DNA from 4 places in the Streptomyces sp. NPDC091287 genome. Region 2 is predicted to be linked to each of the others. Evidence: riboswitches for the same ligand, from Rfam matches in the RefSeq annotation. Region 2 holds a riboswitch; each other region holds the start of a gene.
The links. A riboswitch is a leader RNA that binds a small molecule or an ion and turns the genes downstream of it on or off. The one in region 2 is predicted to bind cobalamin.
Positions count from the first base shown of each region.

Region 1: it holds a riboswitch for cobalamin, as region 2 does, so the genes downstream of both, ACIQRW_RS02515 (CbtB-domain containing protein) here and ACIQRW_RS35400 (cobalamin biosynthesis protein) in region 2, are expected to answer to the same signal.
Region 3: it holds a riboswitch for cobalamin, as region 2 does, so the genes downstream of both, metE (5-methyltetrahydropteroyltriglutamate--homocysteine S-methyltransferase) here and ACIQRW_RS35400 (cobalamin biosynthesis protein) in region 2, are expected to answer to the same signal.
Region 4: it holds a riboswitch for cobalamin, as region 2 does, so the genes downstream of both, ACIQRW_RS20560 (ribonucleoside-diphosphate reductase subunit alpha) here and ACIQRW_RS35400 (cobalamin biosynthesis protein) in region 2, are expected to answer to the same signal.

Region 1 is NZ_JBIVUV010000001.1:579,724-584,356, forward strand. Features, by position in the region: gene ACIQRW_RS02495 (hypothetical protein) at 1-331, shown strand, start outside; gene ACIQRW_RS02500 (metallophosphoesterase family protein) at 487-1,467, shown strand; gene ACIQRW_RS02505 (4'-phosphopantetheinyl transferase) at 1,464-2,186, shown strand; gene ACIQRW_RS02510 (histidine phosphatase family protein) at 2,251-2,841, opposite strand; adenosylcobalamin (AdoCbl) riboswitch at 2,966-3,058, shown strand; gene ACIQRW_RS02515 (CbtB-domain containing protein) at 3,104-3,319, shown strand; gene ACIQRW_RS02520 (CbtA family protein) at 3,380-4,135, shown strand; partial or broken gene ACIQRW_RS02525 (TetR/AcrR family transcriptional regulator) at 4,209-4,322, shown strand; gene ACIQRW_RS02530 (hypothetical protein) at 4,454-4,633, opposite strand, start outside.
Region 2 is NZ_JBIVUV010000028.1:57,332-61,964, forward strand. Features, by position in the region: gene ACIQRW_RS35385 (class II aldolase/adducin family protein) at 51-710, opposite strand; gene ACIQRW_RS35390 (anion permease) at 988-2,250, shown strand; gene ACIQRW_RS35395 (hypothetical protein) at 2,263-2,493, shown strand; cobalamin riboswitch at 2,643-2,775, shown strand; gene ACIQRW_RS35400 (cobalamin biosynthesis protein) at 2,913-3,893, shown strand; gene ACIQRW_RS35405 (cobyric acid synthase) at 3,934-4,633, shown strand, end outside.
Region 3 is NZ_JBIVUV010000004.1:3,856-8,488, reverse strand. Features, by position in the region: gene ACIQRW_RS06660 (biotin/lipoate A/B protein ligase family protein) at 1-773, opposite strand, end outside; gene cobF (precorrin-6A synthase (deacetylating)) at 883-1,671, shown strand; gene ACIQRW_RS06650 (hypothetical protein) at 1,759-1,956, opposite strand; cobalamin riboswitch at 2,284-2,499, shown strand; gene metE (5-methyltetrahydropteroyltriglutamate--homocysteine S-methyltransferase) at 2,664-4,633, shown strand, end outside.
Region 4 is NZ_JBIVUV010000011.1:230,649-235,281, reverse strand. Features, by position in the region: gene ACIQRW_RS20575 (YbdD/YjiX family protein) at 1-41, shown strand, start outside; gene ACIQRW_RS20570 (hypothetical protein) at 176-856, shown strand; gene ACIQRW_RS20565 (GNAT family N-acetyltransferase) at 875-1,384, shown strand; cobalamin riboswitch at 1,437-1,573, shown strand; gene ACIQRW_RS20560 (ribonucleoside-diphosphate reductase subunit alpha) at 1,709-4,165, shown strand; gene ACIQRW_RS20555 (ribonucleotide-diphosphate reductase subunit beta) at 4,165-4,633, shown strand, end outside.

The DNA of each region.
Region 1 (4,633 bases), on a different contig from region 2:
CGACGGCCCGGCGCCCTGGTACCGCAACTTCTACCGGTACGGGATGGAGACCCCGTTCGCCTTCCGGAGCCCCTCCGAGATGACGTGCGAACCCCACCGGGGCGGCACCGGGAAACAGCTCTTCCTGCTCAACCACTTCATCACGAACGCGGGAGGCAGCCGCCTGGACGCCGGCCGCGTCAACGCCCGCGACTGGGTCCTGGAGCGGACCCGTGCCTGCGAGGCGGAACGCGGCAGTCCGGTCACCTTCATCGCCGTCGACTACACGACGGTCGGCGACGCGCTCGGTGCGGTGAACGAACTGAACTCCCGCCGAACAGCAAGCGACTGACAGAGCATCAGTGACCGTAGCGACCCCGCCCGACGTGCCCGCCATCCGAAACCCCGGGGGAACCGCGAGGGGAGCGTGAGAGGCTACGTTCCCAGCGGCTCCCCACCGTGCGGACGGAGCCGGACCACTGCCGACAGATCGGGAAAACAGCGCCCATGACGCCTCCGAGCGACCCCGCACCGCACGGTGCCCCCGCCGCCGTTCCCGCCCCCGGCGACGGCAGCCGACAGCAGCGCGCGGGCCGTCTGCTGGCCGTGAGCGACCTGCACGCCGCGGTGACCGACAACCGGGCCATCGTGGAGTCTCTGCACCCGACGTCCGACGCGGACTGGCTGATCGTCGCCGGCGATGTGGCGGAGACGCCCGAAGACATCCGGTGGACGCTCGGACTCCTCGCGGAGCGCTTCGCCCACGTGATCTGGACCCCGGGCAACCACGAGCTGTGGACCCTGGCCAAGGACCCGGTCCAACTGCGCGGCCAGGCCCGCTACGACCACCTCGTCGAGCTGTGCCGGGACCTCGGAGTGACGACTCCGGAAGACCCGTTCCCGCTCTGGCCGGGCCCGGACGGACCGGTGGCGATCGCGCCGCTCTTCCTCCTGTACGACTACACCTTCCGCGCCCCGGGAACGCACACGAAGGAGGAGTCGCTGGCCGTCGCGCACGAGTCCGGCATCGTCTGCAACGACGAATACCTCCTGCACCCGGATCCCTATCCGACGCGGGACGACTGGTGCCGCGCCCGGGTCGCCGCGACCGGGCGCCGGCTCGCGGAGCACGACCCCGAGATACCCCTCGTCCTCGCCGGGCACTGGCCGCTGGTCCGGGAACCCACATCGGTGATGTGGTACCCGGAGTTCGCCCAGTGGTGCGGCACCGAGCTGACCGCCGACTGGCACCGCCGCTTCAACGTCACCGCCGTCGTCTACGGCCACCTCCACATCCCCCGTACGACCTGGTACGACGGGGTGCGCTTCGAGGAGGTCTCCATCGGCTACCCCAGGGAGTGGCGCGAGAGGGGGCACCCGCGCGGCCTGCTGCGGCAGATCCTCCCCTACGAGGGGCAACCCGCCCCGCCCGCCCGCACCGACGCCGAACCGTCCGCACAGCGGCGCACCCCCGGAGGCTCCTCGTGATCGAGCGACTGCTGCCCGCCGACGTCTCCTGTGCCGCCACCCGCGCGGAGACCGTCCCCGACGGAACCCTCTTCCCGGAGGAGGAGGCGCTGGTCGCCAAGAGCGTGGCCAAACGCAGGAACGACTTCTCGACGGCCCGCGCCTGCGCCCGGCGCGCCATGGCCGGACTCGGTCTGCCACCCGTGGCCGTGCTCCACGGTCACCGGGGACGACCGCTGTGGCCCGAGGGAATCGTCGGCAGCCTCACCCACTGCGACGGGTACCGGGCGGCCGCGCTGGCCCGCGCGAAGGGCGTGCTGTCGCTCGGCATCGACGCGGAACCGCACGCTCCGCTCCCCACCGGCGTACGGGAGTTGGTGACCCTGCCCGCCGAACGTGCGCGGATCGGTCCGCCTGCGCCGGAAGGCAAGGGCGAAATCCACTGGGACCGTGTCCTGTTCAGTGCCAAGGAGAGCGTGTTCAAGACCTGGTACCCGGTCACGGGAATCGAACTCGACTTCATCCAGGCAGATCTGACGTTCCAGCAGACGGGCGGCCGAGGCGACACGGGCGACACGCCTCAAGGGGGCACCGCTGCCGAGGGCACGTTCGCGGCGCGTCTGCTCCTCACGGACCCGGCCCTGCCGACGACGCTGCACGGGCAGTGGCGGATCGAGGACGGCATCGTCGCCACGGCCGTGCTGGTCCGGCCCGACTGGCGGGAGAGCGAGGGGGCGTGACGCCCGGCCGGCCGGGCTGTGTGGGGGCTGCGCAGTGGCGGACGGGGGCGTAGCGCAGTGGCGTTCAGCCGGTCGTGGGGGCGGTGAGCGGGCGGCCCAGCCCCACGTTCCACCGGCCCGACCGCCCGCTGAGTTCGGTCAGCGTCAGCGGGGCGACATCCAGCCGCCAGAACGCTTCCGCCGGCAGCCGCAGACCATGGACGACCGCCGCCCGGAGGACGGCGGCCTCGGCCACGGCCAGGAAGTCCGCGCCGGGTGCGTCCGGTCCGCCGAGGGAGTCCAGCCATCCTCCGATCCTCCCGATCAGGTCCCGCAGCGACTCGCCGCCGTGCGGGGCGGCCGAAGGATCACCGAGCCAGGCGGTCAGCCGGGCGGGCTCGGCGGCCGCCACATCGTCGAGGCGGCGGCCGGACCACCGCGCCAGATCCCAGCCGGCCAGCACCGGGTCGGTCCGCGCCGCCAGCCCGAGCGCCTCGGCGGTCTCGCGGCACCGCCCGGAGGGGCCGCTGAGCGCGAGTCCGGTCACCGGCACCGCGTCGGCCGCTGCCCGCGCGCGCTCCCGGCCGGACCGGTCCAGGGGAGCGTCGCCGTCGAAGCGGGCCTCCCGCAGCGCGGCGTTCATCGCCGGTGAGATCAACATCACCCGTACTGTCATGTCCCTGCCCTTACTTCTTCACCAGGGGCCCCAGGGCTGTCGCCCCACGCGATCCGTGCTCCGCGACCCCGCAGATTGGACCATGGCGGCGCCTGCCCGCAGGCGGTATGGTCGCGTCGACCATGACGAGGGTGCGACGGAAGCCCGGTGAGAATCCGGCACGGTCGCGCCACTGTGACCCCGCGTGCGCGGGGAAGTCAGACCCGGCACCTTCGTCCGAGGCACCACGACAGGGACGCGTGTTCCCACAGGAGGTTCTGCCATGGCGCAGTCCGCCGTTCCGGCAACAGGTACATCCACGATCGCCCCGATCTCGGCGAAGACCATTGCCCCGTGGGCGGTCTTCTTCGGCATCCTCATGCTCGTCCTGCTGTACTTCGTCGGCGCCGAACAGGGCGCCACAGCGCTCATCTCGGGCGAAGGCGTCCACGAGTGGGTTCACGACGGCCGTCACCTGCTCGGCTTCCCCTGCCACTGAGACACCTGAGCTACCAGGGAATCAGTGGACACGGGAAGCAAGAGAAAACAGGAAACCAACGTGAACTCCATATCTGTCAGGGCTCTGCTCGTGCGCGGCATGCTCGCGGGCCTGATCGCGGGCGCGTTCGCGCTCGCCGTGGCCTACTTCCTCGGTGAGTCCCAGGTGGACGCGGCCATCGCCCTCGAAGAGGCGCACAGCCACGACCACGGCGGTGGCGAGGAGTTGGTGAGCCGCACCATGCAGGCCACCGGCGGACTCGCCACCGGTGTTCTGGTCTTCGGCGTCGCCGTGGGCGGGATCGCCGCCCTCGTGTTCTGCTACGCACTGGGCCGCATCGGTGACTTCGGCCCCCGGGCCACCGCGGCGTTGATCGCGGGCGCCGCCCTGCTCACGGTCTACGTGGTGCCGTTCCTCAAATACCCGGCGAATCCGCCCGCCGTCGGCAACCCCGACACCATCGGCGAGCGCACCGCCCTGTTCTTCCTGATGGTCGCCCTCAGCGTGCTGCTGGCCGTCGCCGCCGTCATCATCGGCAGACGGCTCGCTCCTCGCCTGGGCAACTGGAACGCGACCGTGGCGGCCGCCGCCGGCTTCATCCTGCTGATCGGCCTCGCCTACGCCTTCCTGCCCTCCTTCGACGAAGTGGGCAAGGACTTCCCGGCCGGGCTGCTGTGGGAGTTCCGGCTCTCCACGCTCGCGGTGCAGGTGACGCTGTGGAGCGTCTTCGGCGTCGTCTTCGGGCGCCTCACCGAACGTCTCCTGTCGCCGGCCACCCCTGCCGCGACGCCCCGAACCGCGAGTGCGGTGAACTGAGTCCGACCGCACGCGCACATGCGGACGCACCAGTGCGCATGTACTGACGCGCACGAAGGAACCCGCCGGGTAAGCCCGGTTGAGCGCCCTGCTGCGGCAGGAGCACGGGGCGGGCCTGAGCACCGCCGAAGCAGCGCTGATGAAGGAGTGGCTCGACCGGGTGGCGAACGCCAGGCCGGACGGCTGAACCGAACCAAGGGCGCTGCCGGACCGTGTGGTCGTCGAGGGAGTCGGACATCGGGGCGTCAGGCGACAGACGTCATGGTGCCGGGTGCCGGGAATCTGGGGCAGAAGGCAGGAGGCAGGGCGCGGAGGTCGTCATGGTGCGGGGGAGGAGGCGTCGTGATCGCGGAGGCCGTCCTCCGTGCGGCGTGCCGCGTTGTCGACGATCCGTTCGAGGCTTTCCTGTACGTCGTGTTCCGTGCTCCCGTGCGGTGCGTACGCGGACACTGTGAGCACGAGGTCGCCGTTCCACAGGAGGAGGGTGCGGCCGGGGCG
Region 2 (4,633 bases):
CCGGGCTCCGGTGGTTCGCGAGGGTGCCGGGGGCGGGCGCGGCGCTCGGGTCAGCCGGGCTGGCCGTATCCCTTGAGCGCTTCCGTCACCTCGTCCAGCTGGGCCGCGTCGAGCAGGGCCGGGGTGCGGCCGGGCACGGAGCTCGCGGTGAGCCAGAGGCGGCAGAGCCACTCCAGTTGGGCGGTGCGCTCGTAGGCCTGGTCGAGCGTGTCGCCGTAGGTGACGGTGCCGTGGTTGGCGAGCAGACAGCCGGTGCGGTCCTCCAGGGCCCCGAGCATGGCCTCGGCCAGTTCCGGGGTGCCGTAGCGGGCGTAGGCGGCGGTGCGGACGGGGCCGCCGAGGATGGCGGCGGCGTAGTGGACGAGCGGCACCTCGGTGACGAGGGTGGAGACGGCCGTGGCGTGCACGGCGTGGGTGTGGACCACCGCGGCGGCGTCGGTGGAGCGGTAGACGGCCAGGTGGAGGGGGAGTTCGCTGGTCGGCCCGAGGTCCCCGAGGACCTGGCGGCCTTCCAGATCGACTCCGACCGCGTCCCGGGGGCCGAGCCGGTCGTAGGGCACCCCGCTGGGCGTGACCAGGACCAGGTCGCCGACGCGTGCCGACACATTGCCCGAGGTGCCGACGACCAGGCCGTCCGCCGCGCTGCGACGGGCGGTCGCGACGACGTCCAGCCAGGTCCTGCCGATGGATTCCGGGTACTGCTCGCTCATGGGGCGAGCGTAGGGGTCAAGAGGCGCAACCGGAACGTCACATGGGAGGTGACGGAGGTCTCTTCCGAGTGCCGAACAGCCGTTCAAAATGTTCGCCAAACGGAGGCAAAGGGCAGACCACACCCCGCCTCACAGGCACCGCGCAGCCCCTCCCGCGCACAAGCGGAGGCGACCCACTCCGTTTGGGGTCACCGCAACGCCCTGCCCAGTTCATCTTCCGTTCATCCAGGTTGCCTACGGTCCACGTGCCACTGACGTCGAACGATTGCCTGGGTAAATGGAACACATCACGCTGCTGCTTGCGATTGTGGTCGTGACAGCTCTCGTGTTCGATTTCACGAACGGTTTCCACGACACTGCCAACGCGATGGCGACGACCATCTCGACCGGCGCTCTGAAACCCAAGACAGCGGTGGCGATGTCCGCCGTTCTCAACCTGATCGGCGCGTTCCTGTCGGTGGAGGTCGCCAAGACGATCTCCGGCGGGATTGTCAACGAGGACGGCCTCAGAACCGAGGTCATCTTCGCGGCGCTCGTCGGCGCCATCCTGTGGAATCTCCTGACCTGGCTGGTCGGCCTGCCCTCCAGCTCCTCCCACGCCCTGTTCGGCGGTCTGATCGGCGCCGCGGTCATGTCGGCCGGCTGGTCCTCGATCAACGGCGGCACCGTCGTCACGAAGGTGCTGCTCCCGGCGATCGCCGCCCCGCTGGTCGCCGGCCTCGCCGCGATGCTGGCCACGCGGCTGACGTACCGGATCAACCGGAACGTCACCGACGAGGGTCAGCTGAAGTCGACGGCCAAGGGCTACCGGGCCGGACAGATCGCCTCCGCCGGTCTCGTCTCGCTGGCCCACGGCACCAACGACGCCCAGAAGACGATGGGCATCATCACGCTGGCCCTGGTCACCGGCGGCGTCCTCGCCCCCGGCTCCAACCCGCCCCTGTGGGTCATCGTCTCCGCCGGTGTGGCCATCGCGCTCGGCACCTACCTCGGTGGCTGGCGCATCATCCGCACGATGGGCAAGGGACTGACCGACCTCCAGCCGCCGCAGGGCTTCGCCGCCCAGACCAGCGCGGCGACGGTCATCCTGGCCTCCTCGCACCTCGGCTTCTCGCTCTCCACCACCCAGTCCTGCTCCGGTGCCGTCATGGGCGCGGGCCTCGGCCGCAAGGGGGGCGTGGTCCGCTGGTCCACCGCCACCCGGATGTTCGTCGCCTGGGGGCTGACGCTCCCGGCGGCCGGTCTGATCGGTGCGGGCGCCGAGTTCCTGACCAAGCAGGGTCCCTGGGGCATCACGGTCACCGCGGTCCTGCTCGTGGGCGGTTCCTTCGCCATCTGGCTGGCCTCGCGCCGCCAGCCGGTCGACCACACCAACGTCAACGACACGGACGGGGAGGGCGAGCCGCAGGGCATCGTCACCGCCGCCATGGCGGCGGTCCAGCCGCCGCCCGTCGGCGGCCCGGCCGCCGACCTCGCAACCACCATCCCGGCCCCGGCCTCGGCGCCCGACGACCCGGCCCGGCCGCCGGCCAAGGTGTAAGGACAGATCCGCATGAAAATCGACTGGGCAGCTCTCGCCTCCGTCTTCGGTGTCAGCCTGGTGGTCACCGTCGCGCTGGTCGGCCTCTTCACCCTGGGCATCGTCGCCCTCTCCAAGCAGTCCGCCACGGCCGGAGGCCGCGCTTCCGGCGGGTCGGTGGCGCTGGCGCGCACCGGCGCGTACGCCTGCTTCGCGCTGTGCGTCGCGGCGGTCTCGTACGGGATCTACCTGATCGTCGCCTGACCCCGTACCCCGCACTCCTTCGGGCCGGACACACCCTCGTGTGTCCGGCCCGATGTGCGTCTGCGCACAGTGGAGCCTCGCAGGTCAACAGCGAGTTGACGGCTGTTCGCGGGGCGTGGTGGACTGCCGGAGCCATTTACGGCGACAGCAGAGGAAGCCGGTGCGAATCCGGCGCGGTCCCGCCACTGTCACCGGGGAGCACTCCCCCACACCGGACGTCACGGCCCGCTCCACGCGGGCTGGAAGGCCGGGGGAACTGCGGATCCGGAAGCCAGGAGACTCTCGTCGCCGGTCACGTCGAACCAGGGCGCGGACCCTGAGTGAGGACATACGCCATGCCCGGCCGCCGTGCGCCGCTTCCTGTGCCCCCCACGACAGGCCCTCTCGCCGGAACCTCTCTCCCCGCGACCGGCTGAGCCGTGCGTGCCGACCGCGTTTTCGCGTACGGCGCCACGGCCGGGCTGATCGCCGACGCCCTGCTCGGCGACCCCCGTCGGGGCCACCCCGTCGCCGGATTCGGCCGCGCCGCCGCGCGGGTGGAGTCCCTGCTGTGGCGCGACGACCGGGGCCGGGGCGCGCTGCACACCCTCGTCTGCGCCGGAGGCGCCGTGGGGGCGGCCGCGCTGACCGCGCGCGCCGTCCGGGGACGCCCCGCGCTCGCCGTCGCGCTGACCGCCGCCACCGCCTGGTCCGTCATGGGCGGTACGTCGCTGGGGCAGGAGGCCCGCGCCATCGGCGGCGCCCTGGCCGCCGGGGATCTGGAGGTGGCGCGGGAGCGGCTGCCGCACCTGTGCGGGCGCGATCCGCACTCCCTGGACGGTCCGGGCATCGCCCGCGCGGTCGTCGAGTCGGTCGCCGAGAACACCTCGGACGCCGTCGTCGGCGCGCTGGTGTGGGGGGCGATCGGCGGGGTGCCGGGGCTCGTCGGCTTCCGGGCCGTGAACACGCTCGACGCGATGGTCGGCCACAAGTCGCCCCGCTACCGCCGTTACGGCTGGGCCTCGGCCCGTCTGGACGACCTCGCGGGGTGGCCCGGTGCCCGGCTGACGGCCGCGCTGGCCGTGGCGGGCGGCGGGCGGCCCCGGGAGGCCGTACGTGCCTGGAGGGCGGACGCGGGGCGTCACCCGAGCCCGAACGCGGGGCCGGTGGAGGCCGCGTTCGCGGGGGCGCTCGGCGTACGGCTGGGCGGGACCCTGGCGTACGCGGGGCGCGTCGAGCACCGGCCGGTGCTGAACGGGGAGTCCGGGCGGGATGTGCGGGGCACGGACATCGAACGCGCGGTACGGCTGTCGCGCCGGGTGAGCACGCTGGCCCTCGGCGTGTGCGTGGCGGGGCGGATGGTCGCGGGCCGCGTGGTCGCGGGACGGTCGTCGACAGGACGGAGGCGGGGGCGGTCATGAACGGTCCGGCACGGAACGCGGTACGGGAACGGGAGCGGGCATGAGCGGCGGGCTGCTGGTCGCGGGGACCACATCGGACGCGGGCAAGAGCGTCGTCACGGCGGGCATCTGCCGGTGGCTGGTGCGCCGGGGCGTGAAGGTCGCGCCCTTCAAGGCCCAGAACATGTCCCTGAACTCCTTCGTGACCCGACAGGGCGCGGAGATCGGCCGGGCCCAGGCGATGCAGGCGCAGGCCGCCCGGGTGGAGCCGACGGCCCTGATGAACCCGGTGCTGCTGAAGCCCGGCGGCGACCGGTCCAGCCAGGTCGTGCTGATGGGCAAGCCGGTCGGCGAGATGAGCGCCCGGGGGTACCACGGGGGGCGGCAGGAGGCGTTGCTCGGGACGGTGACGGACTGTCTGGAGGAGCTGAGGTCGACCTATGACGCCGTGATCTGTGAAGGCGCCGGGTCCCCGGCCGAGATCAATCTGCGGCGCACGGACATCGTGAACATGGGGATCGCGCGGGCCGCGAAGTTCCCCGTCCTGGTGGTGGGGGACATCGACCGGGGCGGCGTCTTCGCGTCGTTCTTCGGGACGACGGCGCTGCTGGGCCCCGAGGACCAGGCGCTGGTCGCGGGGTATCTGGTGAACAAGTTCCGGGGCGATGTCTCACTGCTGGAGCCGGGCCTGGACATGCTGTACGGGCTGACCGGGCGGCGGACGTACGGGGTACTGCCCTACGCCCACGGGCTCGGTATCG
Region 3 (4,633 bases), on a different contig from region 2:
AGCACGGCTCCCGGCCCGCCGTCCGGCCCGACCATCCGCTTCTGTGCGGCCCCGGCGATCTTGCCGACCTCGGTGGCGATGTCGTTGAGCGGCTGGTACCAGGCCTTGATGCCCATGTCCGCGAGGGCTTCGAGGACCCAGTCGTCCAGATAGGCGTAGCTGTCGGCGAACGACAGCCCGGAGACCAGTGACTGGGGGACGGCCAGCGAGTAGGTGATGGTGGAGCTGGGCTCGGCGAACATCGCGCCGCCGCCGGAGATCCGGCGTACGACGTTCACGCCGTGCCGTTCGACGCCCGCCGGGTCCACCTCGTTGCGCAGCGACTGGAAGCTGCCGATGATCACGGCGGGGGAGTCCCACTCCCAGACCCGCAGCGTCGGCGGCCGCAGGCCCGCCGCGACCTCGGCGGTGATGACCTCGTCCAGCGCCATGTGCAGCGCGGGCGACTGCGGGGCCTCGTGAATCAGCTGCCAGTCGTAGTCGCTCCACTCCGTGGCCTGCGCGAGCGCCCGGCGTACGGCGACGGCGACGCCCTCCGCGCTCAGCCCGAGCATCACCGTGGAGTCGGGCAGCGCCGCCTCGATCCGGGCGGCGAGCCCGGCCGTGTCGGTGTGGGCCGGGGCGCCCTCCAGTGCCGCGTCGATCGCCAGGATCGCCTCGTCGGGTTCGAGGAAGAAGTCTCCGGCGACGCGGACGTTCCGCAACGCCCCGCCCGCCACCTCCAGGTCCACCACGACCAGCTTCCCGCCGGGAACCTTGTACTCACCGTGCACAGCCATGCCTCCGCCCTCGGGTCCCGGCCCGTTGTGAGCCGGACACAAACGTCCATAACGCATGCTCGGGACCGGTTCATCCCGCCCACCCCTGGCATGATCGGCCGACATGAGCGACGCACCCCGCCACATCCTCGTCATCGGCATGGGCGCCGGCGACCCCGACCACCTGACGCTCGCCGCGGTGAAGGCCATGCGCCGGGCCGACGTCTTCTTCGTGCTGGGAAAGGGCAAGGAGAAGGACGCGCTGACCCGGCTGCGGCGGGACATCCTCGACGAACACCTCACCGGCCCCTACCGCGTCGTCGAGGCCGAGGACCCGTGGCGGGACCGCACCCAGCAGGACGCCGGGCGCTACACCTCGGCGGTGCACGACTGGCGCCACCGCCGCGCCGACATCTGCGAACGCCTGATCGTCGAGGAGCTCGCACCGGGACAGTGTGGAGCCTTCCTGGTGTGGGGCGACCCGTCCCTGTACGACAGCACCCTCGCGATCCTCGACGACATCCGAGGCCGCGGCACGGTGGAATTCGGCCACGAGGTGATCCCCGGCATCAGCAGCGTCTCCGCCCTCGCCGCCCGGCACCGCGTCACTCTGAACCGGGTCGGCCGCCCCATCCACATCACCCCCGGACGACGTCTCGCCCAGGGATTCCCCGAGGACTGCGACCTCGTCGTGATGCTCGACGGCCATGAGAGCTTCACGCATCTGACGGGCAGGGGGTGGTGGATCCACTGGGGCGCCTACATCGGGACCCCGGACGAGATCCTGGTCTCCGGCCCGCTCGACGAGGTGGCCGGCCGGATCAGCGGGCTGCGCGCGGAGGCCCGCGAACGGCACGGCTGGATCATGGACACCTATCTGCTGAGCCGAACGCCCGGCGCGGGCGGCGACTGACGGTCGATGACCGACGGGTCCACGTCGAGGCGCGGGCGGCGAGGGCCTCCGCACCTCGTCGTCGGACCGACAGGGGTGTCAGGGGTGTCAGCGCCGGGTCTCGTGCGCTCTGATCATGCCGAGCCCGTGCCCCAGGCTCGGGCATTCGGCGGTGAGGTCGTCGCCCCGCACCAGATAGTTGTGCACCCGGCCGTCGGCCGGTCGTTCGATCGCGCGATACAGCGTGCCGTTCACGGTGATCGTCCAGTCGTCGCCGTCCTGGGCCCACCCGACTGTCTTCTTCATCTGGCGTTTTCCGTTTCCTCGGTCGGCCTCGCCGCGGGTCGGCGGCCGTGTAGTGGGAAGAAGAACGGCTTGTGACGCTCGGTGGTTCCGCAGTCCCTACGCCATTCGGTTACATCTGTGTCACTGTCACGTCCAGTGGACGCGTCCGACCTGACTGGCGGTCAGCACGCGGCTGACGAACGGCCGAACGAGCGGAGAACGTGCGTGGCTCGGCGCGGTGTCCTGCCGCGACGGAGTCGACCCGGAGTCGGGGGGAGTACGCCGACCCGTGTCTCACGTCACCGTCCGAAGTGTGCACAACGGTGTGCGCGGGCCGGGCGTCCGCTTAGGCTGATCGGCGCAGCTGGTTCGCCCTGTCCGCCAGGCAGGGTGTCGTAAGAGGGAACCCGGTGGGAATCCGGGACTGCCCCGCAGCGGTGAGTGGGAACGACCGCCGTCATACGCACTGGGCCCGGCCGGGTCTGGGAAGCGACGGCCATTAGGTGTCTGCCCCGGCAGACGTGCCCGCGAGTCCGAAGACCTGCCCGTTGCCCGCACGCGACTGTTCGCGTGCGGAGATCTCGGTGACCTCGTGGGCGGGTCGGCGTAACCATCCGGCGGACGGACACGGTTCCCCGTGTCCCGGTCTCCGCCCGATGCGTCACCCCTTCGCGTCCGCGTCCCGTCCCGGGATCTGTCCCGCAGACACGCTCGCGAAGGAGAGTCACGTGACAGCGAAGCCCGCAGCCGCGGCAGCACGGGCCACCGTGTACGGCTACCCCCGCCAGGGTCGCAACCGTGAACTGAAGAAGGCCATCGAGGGCTACTGGAAGGGCCGCGTCGACGCTGACGCCCTCCGGGAGACCGCCGCCGAGCTCCGCAGGGGAACCTGGCAGCAGCTCGCCGAGGCCGGAGTCCACGAGGTGCCGACCGGTGATTTCTCGTACTACGACCACGTCCTGGACACCAGCGTCATGGTCGGTGCCGTCCCCGAGCGGCACCGTGAAGCCGTCGACGCCGACGCCCTCGACGGCTACTTCGCCATGGCCCGCGGTACGCAGGACGTCGCCCCGCTGGAGATGACGAAGTGGTTCGACACCAACTACCACTATCTGGTGGCTGAGTTGGGGCCCGACACGGTGTTCACCGCCGACTCCGCCAAGCAGGTCGCGGAGTTCCAGGAGGCACTCGCCCTCGGTCTGACGCCCCGGCCGGTGCTGGTCGGACCCATCACCTACCTCCTGCTCGCCAAGGCGGCCCCCGGGGTGGCGGCGGACTTCGAGCCGCTGACCCTGCTGGACCGGCTGCTGCCCGTGTACGCCGAGGTCCTCGCCGACCTGCGCGCGGCGGGCGCCACATGGGTGCAGCTCGACGAACCCGCACTCGTCCAGGACCGCACCCCGGGCGAGCTGAACGCCGCCGCCCGCGCCTACCGCGAGCTCGGCGGACTCGCCGACCGGCCCCAACTGCTGGTCGCCTCCTACTTCGGGCGGCTCGGCGAAGCGCTCGCGGTCCTGGCCAAGGCCCCCGTCGACGGGCTGGCCCTGGACTTCACCGAGTCCGGCGCGGGGAACCTCGACGACCTCGCGGCGGCCGGCGGACTGCCCGGCAAGCGCCTGGTCGCCGGTGTCGTGAACGGCCGCAACGTCTGGATCAACGACTACGAGAAGTCACTCGCCACCCTCGGCACCCTCCTCGGCCTCGCCGACCGGGTCGACGTCTCCGCCTCCTGCTCGCTGCTGCACGTCCCGCTGGACGCGGACGCCGAGCACGGAATCGACCCGGGGATCGCCCGCTGGCTCGCCTTCGCCCGGCAGAAGACCGAGGAGATCGTCGTCCTGGCCCGCGGACTGGGCGGCGGCACGGACACCATCGCGGCCGAACTCGCCGTCAACCGAGCCGATCTGGCCTCCCGCACCGACGCCGCGCTCACCCGCGACCCGGCCGTCCGCGCCCGCACGGCGGCCGTCACCGACGCGGACGGCCGCCGTTCCCAGCCGTACCCGGAACGTGCCGCCGCCCAACGCGCCCACCTCGGGCTGCCGCTGCTGCCGACGACCACCATCGGCTCGTTCCCGCAGACCACCGAAGTGCGCACCGCGCGCGCCGACCTGCGGGCGGGGCGGATCGACGAGGCCGGCTACGAGGAGCGCATCAAGGAGGAGATCCGCGAGGTCCTCTCCTTCCAGGAGAAGGCCGGATTGGACGTCCTGGTGCACGGCGAGCCCGAACGCAACGACATGGTCCAGTACTTCGCCGAGCAGCTCACCGGTTACCTCGCCACCCAGCACGGCTGGGTGCAGTCCTACGGCACCCGATACGTCCGGCCGCCGGTCCTCGCGGGCGACATCTCGCGCCCCGAGCCGATGACGGTGCGCTGGACGACGTACGCGCAGTCGCTGACCGCACGCCCCGTCAAGGGCATGCTCACCGGCCCGGTCACCATGCTCGCCTGGTCCTTCGTCCGCGACGACCAGCCGCTCGGCGACACCGCCCGCCAGGTGGCCCTCGCCCTGCGTGACGAGGTGAACGACCTGGAGGCGACCGGCACTTCGGTGATCCAGGTCGACGAGCCCGCGCTGCGCGAGACACTGCCGCTGCGGGCGGCCGGGCACGCCGCGTACCTGGAGTGGGCGACGGAGTCCTTCCGGCTCGCCACCTCCGGGGTGCGGCCGGACACCCAGATCCACACCCACAT
Region 4 (4,633 bases), on a different contig from region 2:
CCCGCGAGGCGGATCCCCGCGAGGGCTTCCGCTGCTGCTGAGCACCACCGGCCGGAGATCGGGCCGCCGCACCCCTTCCAGGGGCGCGGCGGCCTCTTTTCGCGCCCTCGCACGAGCCCGGGCGCCGCTCGATTTCCCGGTGCGCGGAGCCCTCACCGTACGAAAGGATGTGCCCATGACATCGCATCCCCGGCCGCCCCGGCTCCGTCCCGTACTCACGACCTTGGCGCTGGCGTTGGCCCTGGCGGCGGCGACGGGCTGCGGCACCGAGGTGGCGACCGGCACGGAGGCGGCGGACCGGAGCGCCTCGGCGGCCCCGGCGCCCGACCGGGCAGAGCTGGAGGCGCGGGCGCTGGCCGTGCAGACCGTCGCGGAGCACGTATGGGTGACCGAAGTCCCGGGGTACACCCTGGCCCGCCAGTCGGTCGGGGTGATCGGCGACGACGGGTTCGGCAGCGTCTACACCACACCCGACGGCGGGCAGATCCAGCTGCGGGTGGAGCGCCGGGCGCACGCCGGGGCCGACTGTACGAAGGACCCCGCGCCCGAGGGCGGCCGGGAGCCCGTGAAGACGTGCGAGCGGGACGGTGAACAGTGGTACCGGGCCACGGAGTCGGGCCACGCGTACGCGTGGGAGCAGGGCGGACTCGTGGTCACCGTGAGCGGGGCGCCCGCAGAGGTGGACCGGGCGACGCTGCGGTCCGCGGCGCGGGCCGCCCACCGCGCCGACGACCACGAGCTGGACCAGGTGCTCCCGCCGGCCGACGAGGCACCCGGGCAGCGGCCGGTCGAGCGTGGGGACCTGCCGCCGGTGGGCGACGGCGCGCCCAACAACGACGTGGGAGCGAGTGGCTGACGTGGGAGCGAGTGGCTGATGGATCTGACGATCAGAGCGGCGGAGCCCGGCGAGTACGCCGTCCTCGGCGGGATCATCGCCGAGGCGTATCTCGGCGACGGTCTGCTGGACGGCCCGCGGGACCCGTATCTGCTCAAGTTGCGGGCGGTGGAGCAACGCGCGACCGAGGCCGAGGTCCTCGTCGCGCTCGACGCGCACGGGGCGGTGCTCGGCGGTGTGACCTATGCCGCACCCGGCACCCCGTGGCGCGACATCGCCGGTCCGGACGAGGCCGAGTTCCGGATGCTGGCCGTGGCCCGCGAGGGACGCGGGCGGGGCGTGGGAGAGGCCCTCGTGCGGGCGTGCGTCGAGCGCGCCCGGTCCGCCGAGGGCGTGCGGGCGCTCGTGCTGTCGACGCAGCCGGCCATGCTCGGAGCCCATAGGATCTACCGTCGGCTCGGCTTCGTACGAACCCCCGAACGGGACTGGGAACCGGTGCCGGGACTACGGCTCATGACCTTCCGGCTGGAGCTGGAGGCGCCCTTCTGAGGGGCGTGTTAAATCGTCGCGACACAACATGTGGGGGCCGCTTCATCCGGCGGCCCCCACATGTATGCTCGACCTCGCTGTCGCCGCAGGGGAATCCGGTGCGAATCCGGAACTGTCCCGCAACGGTGTGATCAGTGTGCTTTTGCACACCCGCAAGTCCGAAGACCTGTCGACAGCGCGTCCGGCTCGACCGAATCGGACGCCAGACGTCCGGGTCTCGCGGATAGGCCGGTGGACGCCGTCAGCTGTGCTGCCCTGCCCCGGGTTTCGCGCTGCCCGGCTTCCCCGCCTGCCGCCGGCCCCTGCCGAGCGAGGGAAAGCCCAGTGACCATCGCGCCCGCCGATCCGGTTTCAGCCACCGCATCCGCTGCCTCCACCACGTCCGGAGCAGGCACGAACGACGGACCCGGGACCGCCTTGCTGCGGACCCTGACCGACCTCACCGTCGATCTTCCCGACACCGACCCCGGACGGGTCGCCGCGGCCGCGCTGCGCGGACGCAACGCCCGCTCCGACGAGGCCGAGCTGCGCTCGCTGGCCACCGAGGCCGCCGCGGGGCTCATCTCCGAGGACCCGGCGTACTCCCGGCTGGCCGCCCGGCTGCTGACCCGCACGATCGCGGACGAGGCCGCTGGCCAGGGCGCGACGTCCTTCTCCGCCTCGGTCGCCGTGGGCCACCGCGAGGGCCTGATCGCCGACCGCACCGCCGCGTTCGTCGCGCTCCACTCGGCCGCCCTCGACAAGCTCGTCGAACAGGCCCTGGCGGACGGCGCCGACGACCGCTTCGGCTACTTCGGTCTGCGGACGCTGCACAGCCGCTACCTGCTGCGCCACCCGATCACCCGGCAGGTCATCGAGACCCCGCAGCACTTCATGCTCCGCGTGGCCGCGGGCCTCGCCGAGGACGAGTCGGTGCGGGCGCTGGACGAGGTCGCCGCGCTGTACGGGCTGATGAGCCGGCTGGACTACCTCCCCTCCTCCCCCACGCTCTTCAACTCCGGCACCCGGCACCCGCAGATGTCCTCCTGCTACCTGCTGGACTCGCCGAAGGACGAGCTGGACTCGATCTACGACCGCTACCACCAGGTGGCGCGGCTCTCCAAGCACGCGGGCGGCATCGGTCTGTCGTACTCCCGCATCCGCGCCCGGGGTTCGCTGATCCGGGGCACCAACGGGCACTCGAACGGCATCGTGCCGTTCCTGAAGACGCTGGACGCCTCCGTGGCGGCGGTGAACCAGGGCGGCCGGCGCAAGGGCGCGGCGGCGGTCTACCTGGAGACCTGGCACGCGGACATCGAGGAGTTCCTGGAGCTCCGCGACAACACCGGTGAGGACCAGCGGCGTACGCACAACCTGAACCTGGCGCACTGGATCCCGGACGAGTTCATGCGCCGGGTCGACGCGGACACCGAGTGGTCGCTGTTCTCCCCAGCCGATGTGCCCGAGCTGGTCGACCTGTGGGGCGACGCGTTCGACGCGGCCTACCGGGCGGCCGAGGCCAAGGGCCTGGCCCGCAGAACGATTCCGGCGCGTGAGCTGTACGGCCGGATGATGCGGACCCTCGCGCAGACCGGCCAGGGCTGGATGACGTTCAAGGACGCCTCCAACCGGACCGCGAACCAGACCGCCGAGCCGGGCCGGGTCGTGCACTCCTCCAACCTGTGCACGGAGATCCTCGAAGTCACGGACGACGGCGAGACGGCCGTCTGCAACCTGGGCTCGGTCAACCTCGGCGCGTTCGTGGTGGACGGTTCGATCGACTGGGACCGGCTGGACGCCACCGTGCGGACCGCCGTGACCTTCCTCGACCGGGTCGTCGACATCAACTTCTACCCGACCGAGCAGGCCGGGCGCTCCAACTCCCGCTGGCGTCCGGTCGGCCTGGGCGCGATGGGCCTCCAGGACGTCTTCTTCCAGCTGCGCCTGCCGTTCGACTCCCCCGAGGCCCGCGCACTCTCCACGAAGATCTCCGAGCGGATCATGCTCGCCGCGTACGAGGCGTCCTGCGACCTCGCCGAGCGCCCCCAAGAGCCTCCGACAGGCTCCGGTTCAGGGGGGACCCCCCGGGGCCCGCTGCCCGCCTGGTCCGAGACCCGGGCCGCGCGCGGGGTGCTGCACCCCGACCACTACGACACCGAGCTGAACTGGCCGGAGCGCTGGGACACCCTGCGCGCCCGGGTCGCCAAGACCGGCATGCGCAACTCGCTGCTGCTGGCCATCGCCCCGACCGCCACGATCGCCTCGATCGCCGGGGTGTACGAGTGCATCGAGCCGCAGGTCTCCAACCTGTTCAAGCGCGAGACGCTCAGCGGTGAGTTCCTCCAGGTCAACGCCTACCTGGTGGACGAGCTGAAGAAGCTCGGCGTGTGGGACGCCCGCACCCGCGAGGCGCTGCGCGAGGCGAGCGGCTCCGTGCAGGGCTTCGCCTGGATCCCCGAGGACGTGCGGGCGCTGTACCGCACGGCGTGGGAGATCCCGCAGCGCGGCCTGATCGACATGGCGGCGGCCCGTACGCCGTTCCTCGACCAGAGCCAGTCGCTCAACCTGTTCCTGGAGACGCCGACGATCGGCAAGCTCTCCTCGATGTACGCGTACGCCTGGAAGCAGGGGCTGAAGACGACGTACTACCTGCGTTCACGCCCGGCGACCCGGATCGCCCGTGCCGCGTCCGGCCAGGCGACGGCCGCCGCCCCCATTCCCGTACAGCAGGCGTCGGCTCCCGACGCGGACGCGATCGCCTGCTCCCTGGAAAACCCCGAGTCCTGCGAGGCCTGCCAGTAATGAGCACCAACGACACCAAGAACCTGCTCGACCCGGGCTTCGAACTGACCCTGCGTCCCATGCGCTACCCGGACTTCTACGAGCGCTACCGGGACGCGATCAAGAACACCTGGACCGTCGAGGAGGTCGACCTCCACTCGGACGTCTCCGATCTCGCCAAGCTGTCGCCGGGCGAGCAGCACATGATCGGCCGGCTGGTGGCGTTCTTCGCGACCGGTGACTCGATCGTCTCCAACAACCTCGTGCTGACGCTGTACAAGCACATCAACTCCCCCGAGGCGCGGCTGTACCTGTCGCGGCAGCTCTTCGAGGAGGCCGTGCACGTCCAGTTCTATCTGACGCTGCTGGACACCTATCTGCCCGACCCGGACGACCGGGCGTCGGCGTTCGACGCGGTCGAGGAGATCCCCTCGATCCGTGAGAAGGCGCAGTTCTGCTTCAAGTGGATGGACTCGGTCGAGAAGATCG